DNA from 2 places in the Thermosyntropha tengcongensis genome. Region 2 is predicted to be linked to the other one. Evidence: riboswitches for the same ligand, from Rfam matches in the RefSeq annotation. Region 2 holds a riboswitch; the other holds the start of a gene.
The links. A riboswitch is a leader RNA that binds a small molecule or an ion and turns the genes downstream of it on or off. The one in region 2 is predicted to bind S-adenosylmethionine.
Positions count from the first base shown of each region.

Region 1 (7,247 bases), 970 kb from region 2:
GAGAGGGGAAAGCTCAACCTTTACCTCCTGCAGGAAGCTTTTATGGGCAATGATGAGCTTAAAGCGAAGTTTAAGGAAACTTACAGGGATTATCACAACCTGATGCGGCAGTTTTTGCAAAAGCTTAACGGGAAAGAGGATGAAGAAGACCAGGTTAAGGCGGTTATGCTGGTAGCCCTGCTGGATGGCCTTATTATCCAGTGGCTTATGCACCCTGAAGAGGTCAGGGTAGAAAAGATAGCAGGGATTATTGCCCGGGACTTTTTGCAGTATGCCTGCCTGGATAAAGAACAGTAAAAAAGGAGGGTTTGTCATGGCGGAAGTTATGGAGTACGGCATGTTTATTGACGGAGCTTTTATGCCTGGCGACAGCGGGGACATGATGGAAGTTATAAATCCATCTACCCGGGAAGTGGTGGCCAGGGTTCCCCGGGGAAACAGGAATGATGTGGATAAAGCCCTGGCATCGGCCAGGCAGGCTTTTGAGTCCGGCGTGTGGAGCGATAAAAAACCGGAAGAAAGGGCGGAGATACTTTTTAATGCGGCCCTCATGGTGGTGGCCAATAAGGAAAGGCTTGCTTACCTGGAGTCCTTGACATCCGGCGGGACCATAAGGCGCACAAGTACGGTGGATGTGGCGTCGGTGGCGGCATCCCTGGCTATTTCGGCAGCTCTTATAAGGGAACTCCCTAAAATAGAACATGCCATGTGTCCTCCCTGGATTGCCCCTATGCACAGCTATATAAAGAGGGAACCGATAGGGGTATGTGCAGGCATAACCCCCTGGAATTTTCCCATGATATTGGCTGCTTTTAAATTTGCACCGGCTCTGGCTATGGGAAACAGTATTGTCATGAAACCAGCCAGCATAACCCCGGTTACTACCCTGGAGCTGGCCAAAATCCTGCATGATGCGGGGGTTCCTGCCGGGGTGTTTAATGTAGTTACCGGGCCAGGTTCCAGTATGGGGGACTACCTGGCTGGACATCCGGAAGTGGATAAGATTGCTTTTACCGGTTCAACGGCAGTAGGGAGAAGGATTGCCGAACAGGCAGCCAAAGGTATTAAAAGGGTAACTTTGGAGCTGGGAGGAAAATCTCCGCTTATCGTTCTGGAAGACGCTGACCTGGATGTGGCCTGCAATATGACCCTTTTTGCATTTCTTTTTCATTCCGGGCAGGTATGTGAATCGGGAACCCGGCTGATTGTGCCGAGAAAATTGCATGATGCCCTGGTTGATAAGCTGATTGCCAAGATAAAGAAGCTTACTATCGGCAACCAGCTGGATATGGCAACTGATCTGGGGCCTATAGCTTCCCAGGAGCAGCTTAACACGATTAAGGAGTATGTAAGGATTGGCCTGGAAGAAGGGGCAGAGATAGCTTATGGCGGAAATGTTTTGACAGGCGGCATTTATGATAATGGGTTTTTCTTTCAGCCCACCATATTTGTCAACTGCAACAATTCCATGCGACAGGTGAGGGAGGAGATTTTTGGCCCGGTACAGTGCGTCATACCTTATGATGACCTGGATGAGGCAATCAGTATTGCCAATGACAGCCCCTATGGGCTGGGAGGCGGGGTATGCAGCCGGGATGTAGCCAAAGCCCAGAAGGTAGCCTCACGGATGCGTACCGGCACGGTATGGATTAATACCTGGCATGTTTTGAGGCCGGATGTACCGTTTGGCGGTTACAAGGAAAGCGGATACGGACGGGAGAACTGGTACCATGCCCTTATGGCCTACAGTGAAGTCAAGCATATATGCCAGGATTTGACACCGGATGCGAATGACAAGATTATGTTCAGCCTGATTGGGCTTAACAAGTAGAGGGGAGGGGATTTTTATGGCTACACCTAAATATTTTGTGTGGGATTTCCGCACCATTGTGGAAGTAGGCTCTGGCTGCCGCACCTTTGCCCCCCAGCGGTTTATGGAGATGGGAGCGAAAAGGGTGGCTGTTATTACCGACCAGGGGCTGGTTAAGGCAGGTATAGCTGACCAGATAAAGGAGATTTTTGAGGTACAGGGGGAACCTAAGCTTGTAGGCATATATGACGCGATTGAACAGGATGCGGTTATGCGGGTTATCAACGACTGTGCCCGCTGGTGTCGGGTAAATGCGGTAGATGGCCTTCTGGGACTGGGAGGGGGAAGTGTTTTAGATTCGGTAAAAGGCGTAAAGCTTATGCTGGGTATGGGAGCAACGGATATAAAGGAACTTATGCCCGGCAATGTGGGACCTTATATCAGGCCGCTGGGCAAGCCGCTTAATATTCCTAATGTGTCTATCCCGACGACTGCTGGCACCGGGTCGGAAGTTTCCCCCATTGCTGTTATATACAATGAAGAAGCCAGGGTAAAGGGAGACCTTCTGCACCCTTATATCGCGGCTGATTATGCCCTTTTGGACCCGGACCTTACGGTAAGCCTTCCTCCCCATATGACAGCCTGCACCGGGTTTGACGCTTTAGGCCATGCTGTGGAAGGGCTTACTTCTCCGGGGGCCAATCCCATGATTGACAGCCTTTCTATTCAGGCGATAAGGCTTATTTTAAAGTACCTTCCCCTGGCGGTTAATGAAGGGGCTAACCTGGAGGCCCGCACCTGTATGCTGATTGCCAGCAACCTGGCTATTATGGGGTTTGCCATGTCCGGCATGTTTTATCCGGTGCATAATATAGCCCATGCGGTAGGAGGACAGCTGAGAATTCCCCACGGCCAGGCAGTAGGGGTAGCCCTGCCGGCGGTGATGAAGTACTATCCGCAGCATTTTGCGCGCAAGGCTAAAGATCTCGCTTTTGCTTTTGGGGTAGATGAAAACGGGGATGAACTTTCTATAATTGAAAAGGTGCGGGAAAAAATCCTCAAGCTTATGGAAGACTGCGGTTTTAAACCTTCTTTCGATATAAACGATGTGGAAGTGAATGAACAGTTCCTGGATTTGATGTTCTGGGCAGTAAAACTGGATCCGAGCGGTATAGCCTACCCGCTGCCTGAAGAACAGGTAAAGCCTATTTTAAAGGAATGTTTTGGCTGCCAGCCTTAAGACAAAAGGTAAAACAAGGGGATAAAAAAATCCATCCCCTTGTTTTATTTTTTTGATGACAAAAAGGTTTTTATCGTATATAATCATATCTAATCAAAATTGAAGAGGAGAAGCTTCTTATCAAGAGAGGTGGAGGGACGGGCCCGATGAAACCCGGCAACAGCTGGTTTATCCAGAAATGTGCCAATTCCTGCAGGGATTTTCCCTGAGAGATGAGAAGTGCAGGCTTAGAGGATGGCCACTTCTTGTCGCGGGGAAGTGGTTTTTGTTTTTATTTTAAAAAACAAGGAGGAGAGCATATAAGATGACCAGGGATTGGAAGTTTGAGACCAAGGCGGTACAGGCAGGCTATGAACCCAAACCTGGAGAACCCAGGATTTTGCCTATATATGAAAGCACCACTTTTTATTATGACAGTACCGATTATGTGGCAGGCCTTTTTGACCTTAGGGAAGAAGGCCATATGTACAGCAGGATAAGCAATCCTACCCTGGAGGCGTTTGAGAAAAAGATGGCTGCCCTGGAAGGTGGGGTAGGAGCCCTTTCTACTTCTTCCGGCCAGGCAGCTACTATGGTTTCCCTTATAAATGTATGCCAGGCAGGGGAACATATTGTGGCTGCCAGCACCCTTTACGGGGGGACTTTTACCCTGCTTTCGGTTACTTTTAAGAAAATAGGCATAGAGGTTACTTTTGTAAATCCGGATGCTGACGAGGAAGAGATTAAAGCGGCTTTCCGGCCGAATACCAAGGCTCTTTTTGCTGAAACTATCGGCAATCCCGGACTTAATGTGCTTGATTTTGAAAAGTTCAGCAGGATTGCCAGGGAGAAAGGGGTGCCTTTGATTATAGACAATACCTTTGCTACCCCCTATCTCTGCCGGCCCCTGGAACACGGCGCTAATGTAGTTATCCATTCCACCACCAAGTATATTGACGGTCAGGCGAGGAGCGTAGGAGGGGTAATAGTGGATGGGGGCAATTTCCCCTGGGATAACGGAAAATTTCCGACTTTTACGGAGCCGGACCCGGCCTATCACGGCTTGCGGTATGTGGAAACCTTCGGCAATCTGGCTTATATAACCAAGGCCCGGGTGCAGTTTATGCGGGATATGGGGCTTACTATGAGCCCGTTTACGGCTTTCCTCCTGCACATGAGCCTGGAAACCCTGGCTTTGAGGATGAAGAAACATAGTGAAAATGCCCTGGAGCTGGCACGTTACCTTAGAAACCATGATAAAGTGGCATGGGTAAATTATCCGGGATTGGAAGACAGCCCCAGCTACCAGCTGGCTCAGAAGTATCTGCCTCTGGGCTGTGGCGGCATTTTAACCTTCGGGCTCAAAGGTGGGCTTAAGGAAGGCAAGAAGTTTATGGAAAGCCTTAAGCTGGCAGCTCTGGTAGTACATCTGGGCGATACCAGAACCAGTGTTCTGCATCCGGCCAGCATGACCCATCGGCAGCTTACGGAGGAAGAACAGCGTATAGCCGGGGTAACTCCGGATCTTATCCGGGTATCGGTGGGGATTGAAGATATAGAAGATATTATCGCTGATTTTGAACAAGCTATAAATAAAGCGGTTTAAGCATAAATATGAGGTAAACCTTCGTAAGAGAGGATGTGATAGGAGATGCCGATTATAATTCCGGAAAATCTGCCGGCTGCTGATATACTGGCAAGCGAGAATATATTTGTCATGAATGAATACCGGGCTCTGCACCAGGATATAAGGCCTTTAAGGATTGCCATCCTCAACCTTATGCCGATCAAGACGGTTACAGAAACCCAGCTTTTGAGGATGCTTTCCAATTTTCCGATTCAGATTGAGATTGACCTTTTGACAACCGAGACCTATCAGTCCAAACATACGCCGGCGGAACACCTGAAGACTTTTTACAAGACTTTCAGCGACATAAAACATCTCAAATATGATGGGATGATAATAACCGGAGCCCCGGTGGAAAAAATGCGCTTTGGGGATGTGGCCTACTGGAAAGAGCTTAAGGAGATTATGGACTATACGGTGGAGAATGTTACATCTACTTTTCATATATGCTGGGCAGCCCAGGCAGCTCTTTACCATCACTACGGGATACACAATTATCTGCTGCCGGAGAAGATGTTTGGAGTTTTTAAACACCGCATAAACAATCCCCGCTGTGAATTGATGCGGGGGCTGGATGATGAAGTTTTTATCCCTCATTCCCGGCATACGGAAGTGCACCGGGAAGAGATAGAAAAGGTGCCGGAGCTGGAAATACTTCTGGAATCTGATGAGGCCGGGGTAGCCCTGGTGATAAGCAAAGACGGGCGTCAGGTTTTTGCTATGGGACATTCGGAATATGACGCCTATACCCTGAAAGAAGAGTATGAGAGAGATATAAGAAAAGGGGAACCGATAAATATTCCGCGCCATTATTTTATAGATGACGATCCGAATAAAGATGTGATTGTACGCTGGCGCAGCCATGGAAGCCTTATTTTTACCAACTGGCTCAACTATTATGTATATCAGCTCACTCCCTATGATCTGTATGCAGATAGCAATAAATAAGCCCGGGAAGAAAGCTCTTCCCGGGCTTTTAAGTTAGGCTTATATTTTTTCTATTTCGTAGACGGTGTTGTCAAGTACATAAATGTCAAGCCAGTCGTTTTCGACAATGTCCCGATAGCTTAAAATGGTGTTCCCTTTGTGGATATAGCAGCTGGGAGCGAGATTATAGCGATCATAGGTATAGCCGGAGCTCCTCTTGGCCAGGAGTTCGGTGTTGTTGCCGGCAAACTCAGCAAAACGGATGCGATTTTTGGCCATGAGGTATATGTTTATGCTGCCATCAGCATTTTCCATGATTTTTACCCGGTCCCCCGTGCTGAGATAGCGCAGGTTGTAGTAGTTTTTGCCGCTGTCAATTATTCTGGAACCGCTGGCAAAGGTAGAACGCACCGTTTTGCCTTCAAAGGTGCTTAAGGTTATGGTGCCGGTATAGGTGTCTATATCGGTTATCTGTCCGGCCATGGCCGATGCCAGCTCTATTTTTTGCACCTTGAATCCTATAAAAGTTACTTTGATATTATCGCCTTTTCTGAAATCGCTTAAGCGCGGATAGCTGATGCCGGGGATAATTATTTCCGGCCGGTCGCTGTCCTCAATGTAAGAGGAGTTTCCGTTGCTGTCGGTGACCCGCAGATAGCTGCTGCTTACCGAGGTTATTTCATAATTTATCACTCTCTTTACTTTTATTTCGGTTATTATTTCTTCACTGTTGAGCTTGAACTCTATATAGTCATCTGCCTTAAGGTCGTTCAGCCTGGCCCTGGTTATGTTCTGGATCTGGATATCCGCACTGCTGCTTACTTTGTAGGTATTGGTATAGCCGCTGTCTTCTTTGACGGACAGGAGGCTGCGGTCAGGATTTACGGAAATAATCCGCCCTGCCTGCTGGCTGGTGTTCTCAATGTAGATTATCTTGTTCCCCAGAAGCTCTATCTTTATTTTCATGTCTTTTTTGACATCTGACAGAGAGGCGGTTTTACTGTCAATTTTTATGTCAGCAGCTTTGCTTACCTCATAGGTTATGAGGCTGCCGGCGCTGTCTTTCAATACCAGGGTGCGGCTTACTATGTCTACCGCGATTACCGTGCCGCTTAAGCTGTTTCCTGTATAGCGGTTGTTTACTTTTATGGAGGTTATTTCTCCTCCTTCTACCACGGCTTCAATACTGTCCCCTTTTAATATATCAGCGAGCACAGGGGATTTTACCCCGTCTATCGTTATCCTGACTCCCGAGGCTACCGGCAGGGCCTGGATTTTTTTGTCGCTGGTTTCGATGACCAGCAGCTTCCTTTCATACAGGTTTTCCACTACCTGGCCTTTCAGGCTCATTTCCTGTTTGGCCTTGATAAGTTTTATCCTGGTTATAGTATTGTTTTCCAGGCTTATCTTTACTTCGTCTCCGGGCATAAGATCTTCGACCGAGGCGAAGCGAACCCCTTCTATTACTACTTCTGTCAGGTTTGAATATTTGAAGGCCTGGTAGCTGTCCCCGTTTTTCAGGATGAGAAGCTTTTTGTTCTGGTCTATTTCCGCGATTATGCCTTGATCAAAGCTGCTATTTGCAGAAGTAAGGACAGTTATGCCGGTTACTTCACCTTTAGCATCCAGGGTTAATTCTAGCTGAGCATTTTCAGGGATAGCTG
Region 1 covers NZ_AP042437.1:2,152,196-2,159,442, reverse strand. Annotated here, with positions in the region: gene ACZ42E_RS10495 (TetR/AcrR family transcriptional regulator) at 1-297, shown strand, start outside; gene ACZ42E_RS10490 (aldehyde dehydrogenase family protein) at 272-1,831, shown strand; gene ACZ42E_RS10485 (iron-containing alcohol dehydrogenase) at 1,848-3,050, shown strand; SAM riboswitch class I at 3,165-3,269, shown strand; gene ACZ42E_RS10480 (O-acetylhomoserine aminocarboxypropyltransferase/cysteine synthase family protein) at 3,355-4,635, shown strand; gene metA (homoserine O-acetyltransferase MetA) at 4,681-5,604, shown strand; gene ACZ42E_RS10470 (S-layer homology domain-containing protein) at 5,644-7,247, opposite strand, start outside.
Region 1: linked by a shared signal. The riboswitch ahead of ACZ42E_RS10480 (O-acetylhomoserine aminocarboxypropyltransferase/cysteine synthase family protein) and the one ahead of ACZ42E_RS05660 (methionine ABC transporter ATP-binding protein) in region 2 are both predicted to bind S-adenosylmethionine.

Region 2 (7,247 bases):
TATGCTATCATCAGAAGGTAATCTTTCACTATAATCTTTCATAATTTTTTTATAATTGTCCAGTATCAATCCCATTTCGGCCCCACCATAAGGAATCCTGCTGTGCAGAAGCTGGTACAAATACAAAAGACGTTCGGTTTTTTTAAAAACCCAACGATCATCCAGATTTTTTTCTAAATATTCGACTATATCATCCAGACTAAGCTTTTTTCCGTTTTTTATGATCTTTAACTGCCTTTTATCTTCATATATAGCAGAATCACCTGATAAACCATACAAAATGCGATACAAAGTATTTCTGGTCATTTTTAAATCATGCAATAAATTTTCTTCATCACAATAAGGATTAATAAGCAAATAATCTTTTACAGCTGCCGTCTGGGCACTTATATTTTCCACCTTACTTCTCTTCATATTTAAAATGCCCCCCAAATCCTCAATATAAAACCATTTCATGGTATATTATAGCAAAGTAACCCAGACATAAATATTAAAAACTGCATAAAACAAAAAGGGAGCTAAAAGCTCCCTTATAATTTTCATTTGGTGCGGCAGAAGGGACTTGAACCCCCACCCTGTGACCAGGACTAGAACCTGAATCTAGCGCGTCTGCCAGTTCCGCCACTGCCGCATCCCTTTATTATTTGTCCAAGCGAGATTAATTATAAAGCATAAATATAACTCCTGTCAAGGATAAAACAAAACCTTTTTAAAATTTTTTATTTAACCATCAGGCTTGTCCAGTTTCGGAACAGGTTTTTTTATCATAAAAACTAAAAACAGGGCGATAAAACACAAAGCAATGCCAATAACAAAAACCTCGCAAAATGCCCCTGCCAATGCCTCTTTAACCTGCATTCCCCCTTTTCCGGCCAGTAATGCTGCACTACGTGCCCGGTCTGCCAGAACAGCCGCTACACGTGGTGAAATAACTGCTGATATGCCAAACCCCAGAAAAAGCAGCCCGTAGTTGGTTCCCAAATGGCGGGTGCCAAAAAAGTTGGCGATAAGGGTTGGAAATATCCCAAAAAGCCCACCTAAAGCCATCATGACTATACATGCCCCTGCCACCAGCAGTTTGTAATCGTTGGTTTTTATAAGTACAAACTGAGCTCCTATAAGCACTGCCAAAAGCAGAGAAAGAGCATTTTTCTCACCGATTTTGTCAAGCAGGGAACCAAAAAACGGCCCTCCCAAACCGTTAACTACAGATATGGCAGCTACAATATTTAAGGCCTGAGTTGCTGATAAACCTGCCATTGCCTGCATAATAATCTGCGCATTGCTGGTAAGGACCAGACCCGGAAAAGCTCCCAGTATAAAAACAGACAAAATAACATAAAAAACAGGTTGTCTTAGCATTTCTCCGGGGGTATAACTAAAGTCAAAACCAGTATTGCCTGTTTTGTCTTCATCCCCACATAGTGGTGGATTAGTCAAAAACCTCGCACAAAAAAGCATAATCACCAAAAAGATAAGTCCAGTATACAAAAAAGCGCTCTGCACGGAAGAAATTTTTTGTATTATACTTCCAGCAATATAACTGAAAACTAGCCCACCTACCCCAAAAATGCCGGCAATAAAACCTCCCGCCAGGCCTCTCTTGTCTGGGAACCACTTGAGCACAGTAGGAAGGGGGGTGGCGTAGGAAAGTCCCCGTCCTATACCGGCTAAAAAACCATGAAAAATATATAAACCGGTTAAAGTTTTCATATAAGAAGCAGTTATCATGCTTAAACCTAAAATGACTGCTCCACTCCTCGCTACCATGCGCGGGCCTACCCTATCCTGCCACATGCCAGCAAAAATAGCAGTTATGGTATAAGTAAAAACCATTATCGAGAAAATTAAAGAAATCTGCGCCAAACTCCAATCCGGGTTTTCTACTTTGAGCTGATTGGCAAATACGCTCCAGCTGTAAACTGAACCCAGGCAGAGGCTGGTAAATGCTGCTGCCAAAAATACTTTAATCCTTTGACTGGCAAAACTTCTGCTTTTACTGAGCATAACAATTCCTCCCCTGCTCCCTAGCTATTTATAAACCTCTTTCCCTGCCAGCTGTTCCTCCTTATGAATTCATCATCAATAGCATTCAAAACTTCCCACTTGTTAAGGCTCCAGCGCGGTCCTACCAGAAGATGGCGCGGACTGTCTCCTGTTAAGCGGTGAATCACCACTTCGGGAGGTATATATTCTAAAATATCCACTACTGTATTTACATACTCCTCCCGGCTCAAAAACTTAAGCCTTCCTTCCTCATAAAACCTCATAAGCGGCGTTTCTTTCATAAGATGTAAAAGATGAATCTTCAACCCCTTGATAGGAAGCTTTCCCACTGTTTTTCCGGTTAAAAGCATGTCATCATAATCTTCACCGGGAAGCCCCAGTATTATGTGAGCAACTGTCTCAATCCCCCGCTGTCCCAATTTTTCCAAAGCTTTAAGGAAAGTCTCATAATTATAGCCTAGATTTACCATGCGGGCTGTTCTCTCATGTATAGTCTGCAACCCTAATTCTACCCATAAGTAGGTACGTTCGTTTAATTCCTGCAGGAGATCCAGTACCTCATCAGGGAGGCAATCAGGGCGGGTAGCGATTGCCAGGCCTACAACTCCCGGACTTGACAGCGCAGTTTGATAAAGCCTTCTTAACCTGTCTACAGGGGCATAGGTATTGGTGAAAGCCTGAAAATAAGCTATATAGAGGCCTTCTTTCCACTTCTTGTGCATTATTTTTTTAATCTGCTCTATCTGTTCAGTAATGCTTTTTCCTCTTTCTCCTGCAAAGTCACCGGAACCACGGCTGCTGCAAAAATAACAGCCTTCCCTGGAAATTGTCCCGTCCCGATTGGGACAGGTAAACCCTGCATCAAGAGAAAGTTTAAAAACCTTTTGCCCAAACTTTTGCCGCAAATGGTAATTAAGGCTGTGGTATCTCTTGTTGTCCCAGGTTAAAGGTTTTGTATCCAAACCTATCCCGCCTTTATCATATTTTCAAATTATTTTTACTATTGACCGCCACTGTATACAATGATAATATTATTTACGACAAAATCAAATAATAATAGATAATATATAGAGAAACCTCTTATCGAGAGAGGCTGAGGGACTGGCCCAATGACGCCCGGCAACCGCCAAAAAATGGCAAGGTGCTAATTCCTGCAGATCTTAGGTCTGGCAGATAAGAGATAAGATATAGCATATCTTGCCTCTTTGTACCAATACAAAGAGGCATTAATAGTTTTAAGGAGGAAGCGTAATTTGATCCAAATCAAAAATTTAACCAAAATCTACACTACCCCTCATCAGCAAGTTCTGGCCTTGGATAATGTAAGCCTGACTGTAAACAAAGGGGAAATTTTTGGTATAATTGGACTCAGCGGAGCTGGCAAAAGCACCCTGATACGCTGTATAAATATGCTGGAAAAACCTACTTCCGGTAATATAATTGTTGATGGACAGGACATGACCCTCCTTAACAAAGACGAACTGCGCCTGGCCAGGCAAAAAATAGGCATGATATTCCAGCATTTTAACCTTTTATCATCCCGTACTGTATTTGACAATGTGATGTTTCCTCTGGAAATCGCTAAAGTTCCAATAAACGAGGCCAGAAAACGGGTAAATGAACTCCTGGAACTGGTAGGGCTTCAAGATAAAGCCAGGGTTTATCCTTCTCAGTTGAGTGGAGGGCAAAAACAAAGGGTAGGTATTGCCAGAGCGCTGGCTAATGATCCTAAAATACTTTTGTCAGATGAAGCAACTTCAGCTCTGGATCCGGAAACTACCCGCTCTATTCTTAAACTGCTTAAAGATATAAATAAACAATTGCATATAACCATTTTGCTAATAACCCATGACATGAATGTAATAAAACAAATCTGCGATCGGGTGGCAGTTATTGATAAATCAAGAATCGTGGAAGTAGGAGATGTCTTAACCATATTTTCTAATCCCGGTACTCCTACCTCCCGCAGTTTTCTGAATGCTATCATCAAAAGTGAAGTACCGGAAGATCTTTTACACCTGGCCCAAAATAATGCCAGCGGTTCCAAACTTATAAGAATATCTTTTATCGGTTCATCAGCTGGAGAACCAATAATTTCGACCATGATTAAAAAGTTTGACATTCAAGCCAATATACTCTATGGAAATATCGACCGGGTTAAAGATACTCCCTTTGGCAATTTAATATTAGAAATTATAGGAGAGCCCTTGATAATTAAAGAAGCATTGGATTTTCTCAAAGATAACGGACTGGAAATTGAGGTGTTAAAACATGCTTGATCTTTTGCACTGTTTTGATGTACATGCGTTTATGATCATATTTTCCGGTGATTATGGCATAATAGCTGAAAAAGTTCTCAAGGCAACCTGGGAAACTATTTATATGATACTTATATCTACCGGATTAAGTTATATCCTGGGGCTTCCCCTGGGCATAATCCTGGTTATTACTGAAAAAGGCCATATAGCTGAAAACCTTTTTCTGAACCGGATACTGGCTTTTCTTGTAAATACAGTAAGATCTATACCTTTTATTATATTTTTGATCCTTATTATACCACTGACGCGCATGATAGTAGGAACCTATATAGGAACGACTGCATCTATCGTCCCTTTAACCCTGGCTGCCATACCTTTTGTAGCCAGGATGGTAGAAACTTCCCTTAAAGAAATCGAATGGGGACTTATCGAGGCAGCCCTCTCCATGGGAGCTACTAACTGGCAGATAATTACCAAGGTTTTGATACCGGAAGCTCTTCCTTCCATAACTTTAGGCATAGCCATAACCACGATAAACCTCATAGGCTATTCAGCCATGGCTGGTATAGTAGGAGGAGGAGGACTGGGAACCCTTGCCTATTATTATGGTTATCAGCGTTATGACAACCTTATACTGTGGACAACTGTTATAGTGCTTATCTTCATGGTACAAGGTGTTCAAACGCTTGGTGATAAAACAACCAACAAACTAACTGAAAAGAGGAGGTAGATCTATGAACAAAAAACTTTTAGCACTTGCCCTTTCTCTTATCCTGCTGATAGCTGGAACTGCAGGATGCGGCCAAAAAGAGACAGCTCAAAAGGGTGGGGAAAAAGAAACCAAAAAACTGGTAGTGGGAGCAACCGCCAAACCTCATGCCGAAATTTTGGAAATTATAAAACCTGAGCTGGCTAGAGAAGGAATAGAACTGGAAATTAAAGAATTTACCGATTATGTCCTGTTAAATCCTGCTCTGGTAGACGGTGAGATTGATGCCAACTTCTTTCAGCATCGTCCTTATTTAGACGATTTTAATGCCAAAAACAATGCTGATCTGCGGGAAGTTGTAAAAGTACACAATGAACCCATGGGAGTATATTCAAATAAATTCAAAAAAATCGCTGATATTCCTAAAGGGGCACAAATAGGAATACCCAATGATGCCACTAATGGCGGCAGGGCCCTTATGGTACTGGAAAGAGCCGGTCTTATAAAGCTTAAGGAAGGGGCAGGGGTAACGGCTACTGAAAAAGATATCGTAGAAAATCCGAAAAATATAAAAATAGTAATGATGGATGCCCCCATGCTGCCCAGAGCCCTGGAAGATTTGGATGCCTGTGTGATAAACAGCAACTATGCTTTGGAAGCCAACCTCAATCCAGTAAAAGATTCAATTTTTATGGAACCTAAAGACTCTCCATTTGCTAATATACTGGTAGTAAGGCCAGGAGACGAAAACCGGGAAGATATCCAAAAACTGGCTAAAGCATTGCAGTCTCCTGCTGTTAAAAAATTCCTGGAAGAAAAATATAATGGTTCTTGTGTACCAGCCTTCTAAATGTAAAAAAGAGGGGGAACTCCCCCCCTCTTTAAGCCTGTTTTCAATAAATTTATAAAACAAAAAGGATAACATAAAAAATCCCCATGACTATTGCCCCCAGGGGCACCCCTATTTTAGCCCATTCCGTACTGGTTATCCGCAGTTTGGAAGCTGATATTATATTCGGAATATTGCCAGGAATTAGCATGCCTCCGGAAATAATAAGCCCCATAAGAACAGCTTCAATCTGCATGGTGCTCATTTTGGGACTTATTTCCGCTGCTGTAAGGGTGGCATTGTCCAGAACCGCCGAAACCGTATTTACCCAGTAAAGCAGACGATAGTCAAGCTTTAAAACATAGGCATCTATCAAGGGATAGAACCCTTCCCCCAAAAAGGTTAAGGCCATAACAAAAAGATACACCTTTAATGCCCTTATTACTATCCCCCGCCAGGTATCCTGCTCCATTTCTTCAGCTTCTTCTTCCACAGTTACAGCCAGGTCACAGGAAGGCACATCTTTTTCTTCCTTTACTGCCCAGGCAGCATAGGCTGCTCCCAAAACTCCAAAAACTATAACCGCAGGTATGATGAATTTCCCTAAAAGTTTTACCAGATATAAAAACTCCTGATTAAGCTTGGCAATAGCGATAGTAGCCAAGGGTTCCCCGATGGGAGTCAATGCAGCACCTAACCCTATGGAAAAACAGGCAATTACGCATATCACTATTTTATGCCTCCTTTTAAGAGGCAGCTGGAAGATTATTTCCACCAGAATAATCGAGGCAATAATCGCCGTAATGATACTTGACAGCAAACCTAATATTACTATTACCAAAAAAACAACTACCGGCACGGGAATTTTATTGAAAATATTTTGCATAAAGCCTGTGAACGGTTCGCGCAGGATGTGAAAGAGGGCACCAGCGATAAAAACAGCCGAGGCTATCATAATGGGATGTTCGAGGGCAGCAATGAAGAGTTCCCGGTTCATGACTCCAGAAATCAGGGCAGCTGCAATTCCCATAATAAAAAGGAAAATCTCCAGCTGTTCCTCCACTATCTTAAAAGCGAAGGGCAGTACCAAGACTAATAGAAGAATAACGACCAGTCCTGTAATAACCATTACCATCTCTCCCTGCTGTAATTTAATAGTATTAAATTTTTACCCATTATAATTTTATCAAATTATTTATAAAGGGTAGCAAAAAATTTATCATTTTTTTGCGAATTTTTTATTTTTTTGTCTTTTCGTATAATTTAATAATGTAATTAAATTTCCCCCAATAAAATAGCGACCCCTTTATTTTTAAGGGATCGCTCTTTATATTACTATTCTATTTCTTTCAAAAGATTAATCATTTCTATAGCCGTCAAAGCAGCATCAGCACCTTTATTGCCTGCTTTGGTACCTGCTCTTTCTATAGCCTGTTCCAGGGTA
Region 2 covers NZ_AP042437.1:1,183,050-1,190,296, forward strand. Annotated here, with positions in the region: gene ACZ42E_RS05640 (helix-turn-helix transcriptional regulator) at 1-414, opposite strand, end outside; tRNA gene ACZ42E_RS05645 (tRNA-Leu) at 545-631, opposite strand; gene ACZ42E_RS05650 (L-lactate MFS transporter) at 724-2,007, opposite strand; gene mnmL (tRNA modification radical SAM protein MnmL/YtqA) at 2,028-2,969, opposite strand; SAM riboswitch class I at 3,085-3,187, shown strand; gene ACZ42E_RS05660 (methionine ABC transporter ATP-binding protein) at 3,261-4,286, shown strand; gene ACZ42E_RS05665 (methionine ABC transporter permease) at 4,318-4,995, shown strand; gene ACZ42E_RS05670 (MetQ/NlpA family ABC transporter substrate-binding protein) at 5,000-5,824, shown strand; gene ACZ42E_RS05675 (DUF1646 family protein) at 5,877-6,932, opposite strand; gene ribH (6,7-dimethyl-8-ribityllumazine synthase) at 7,139-7,247, opposite strand, start outside.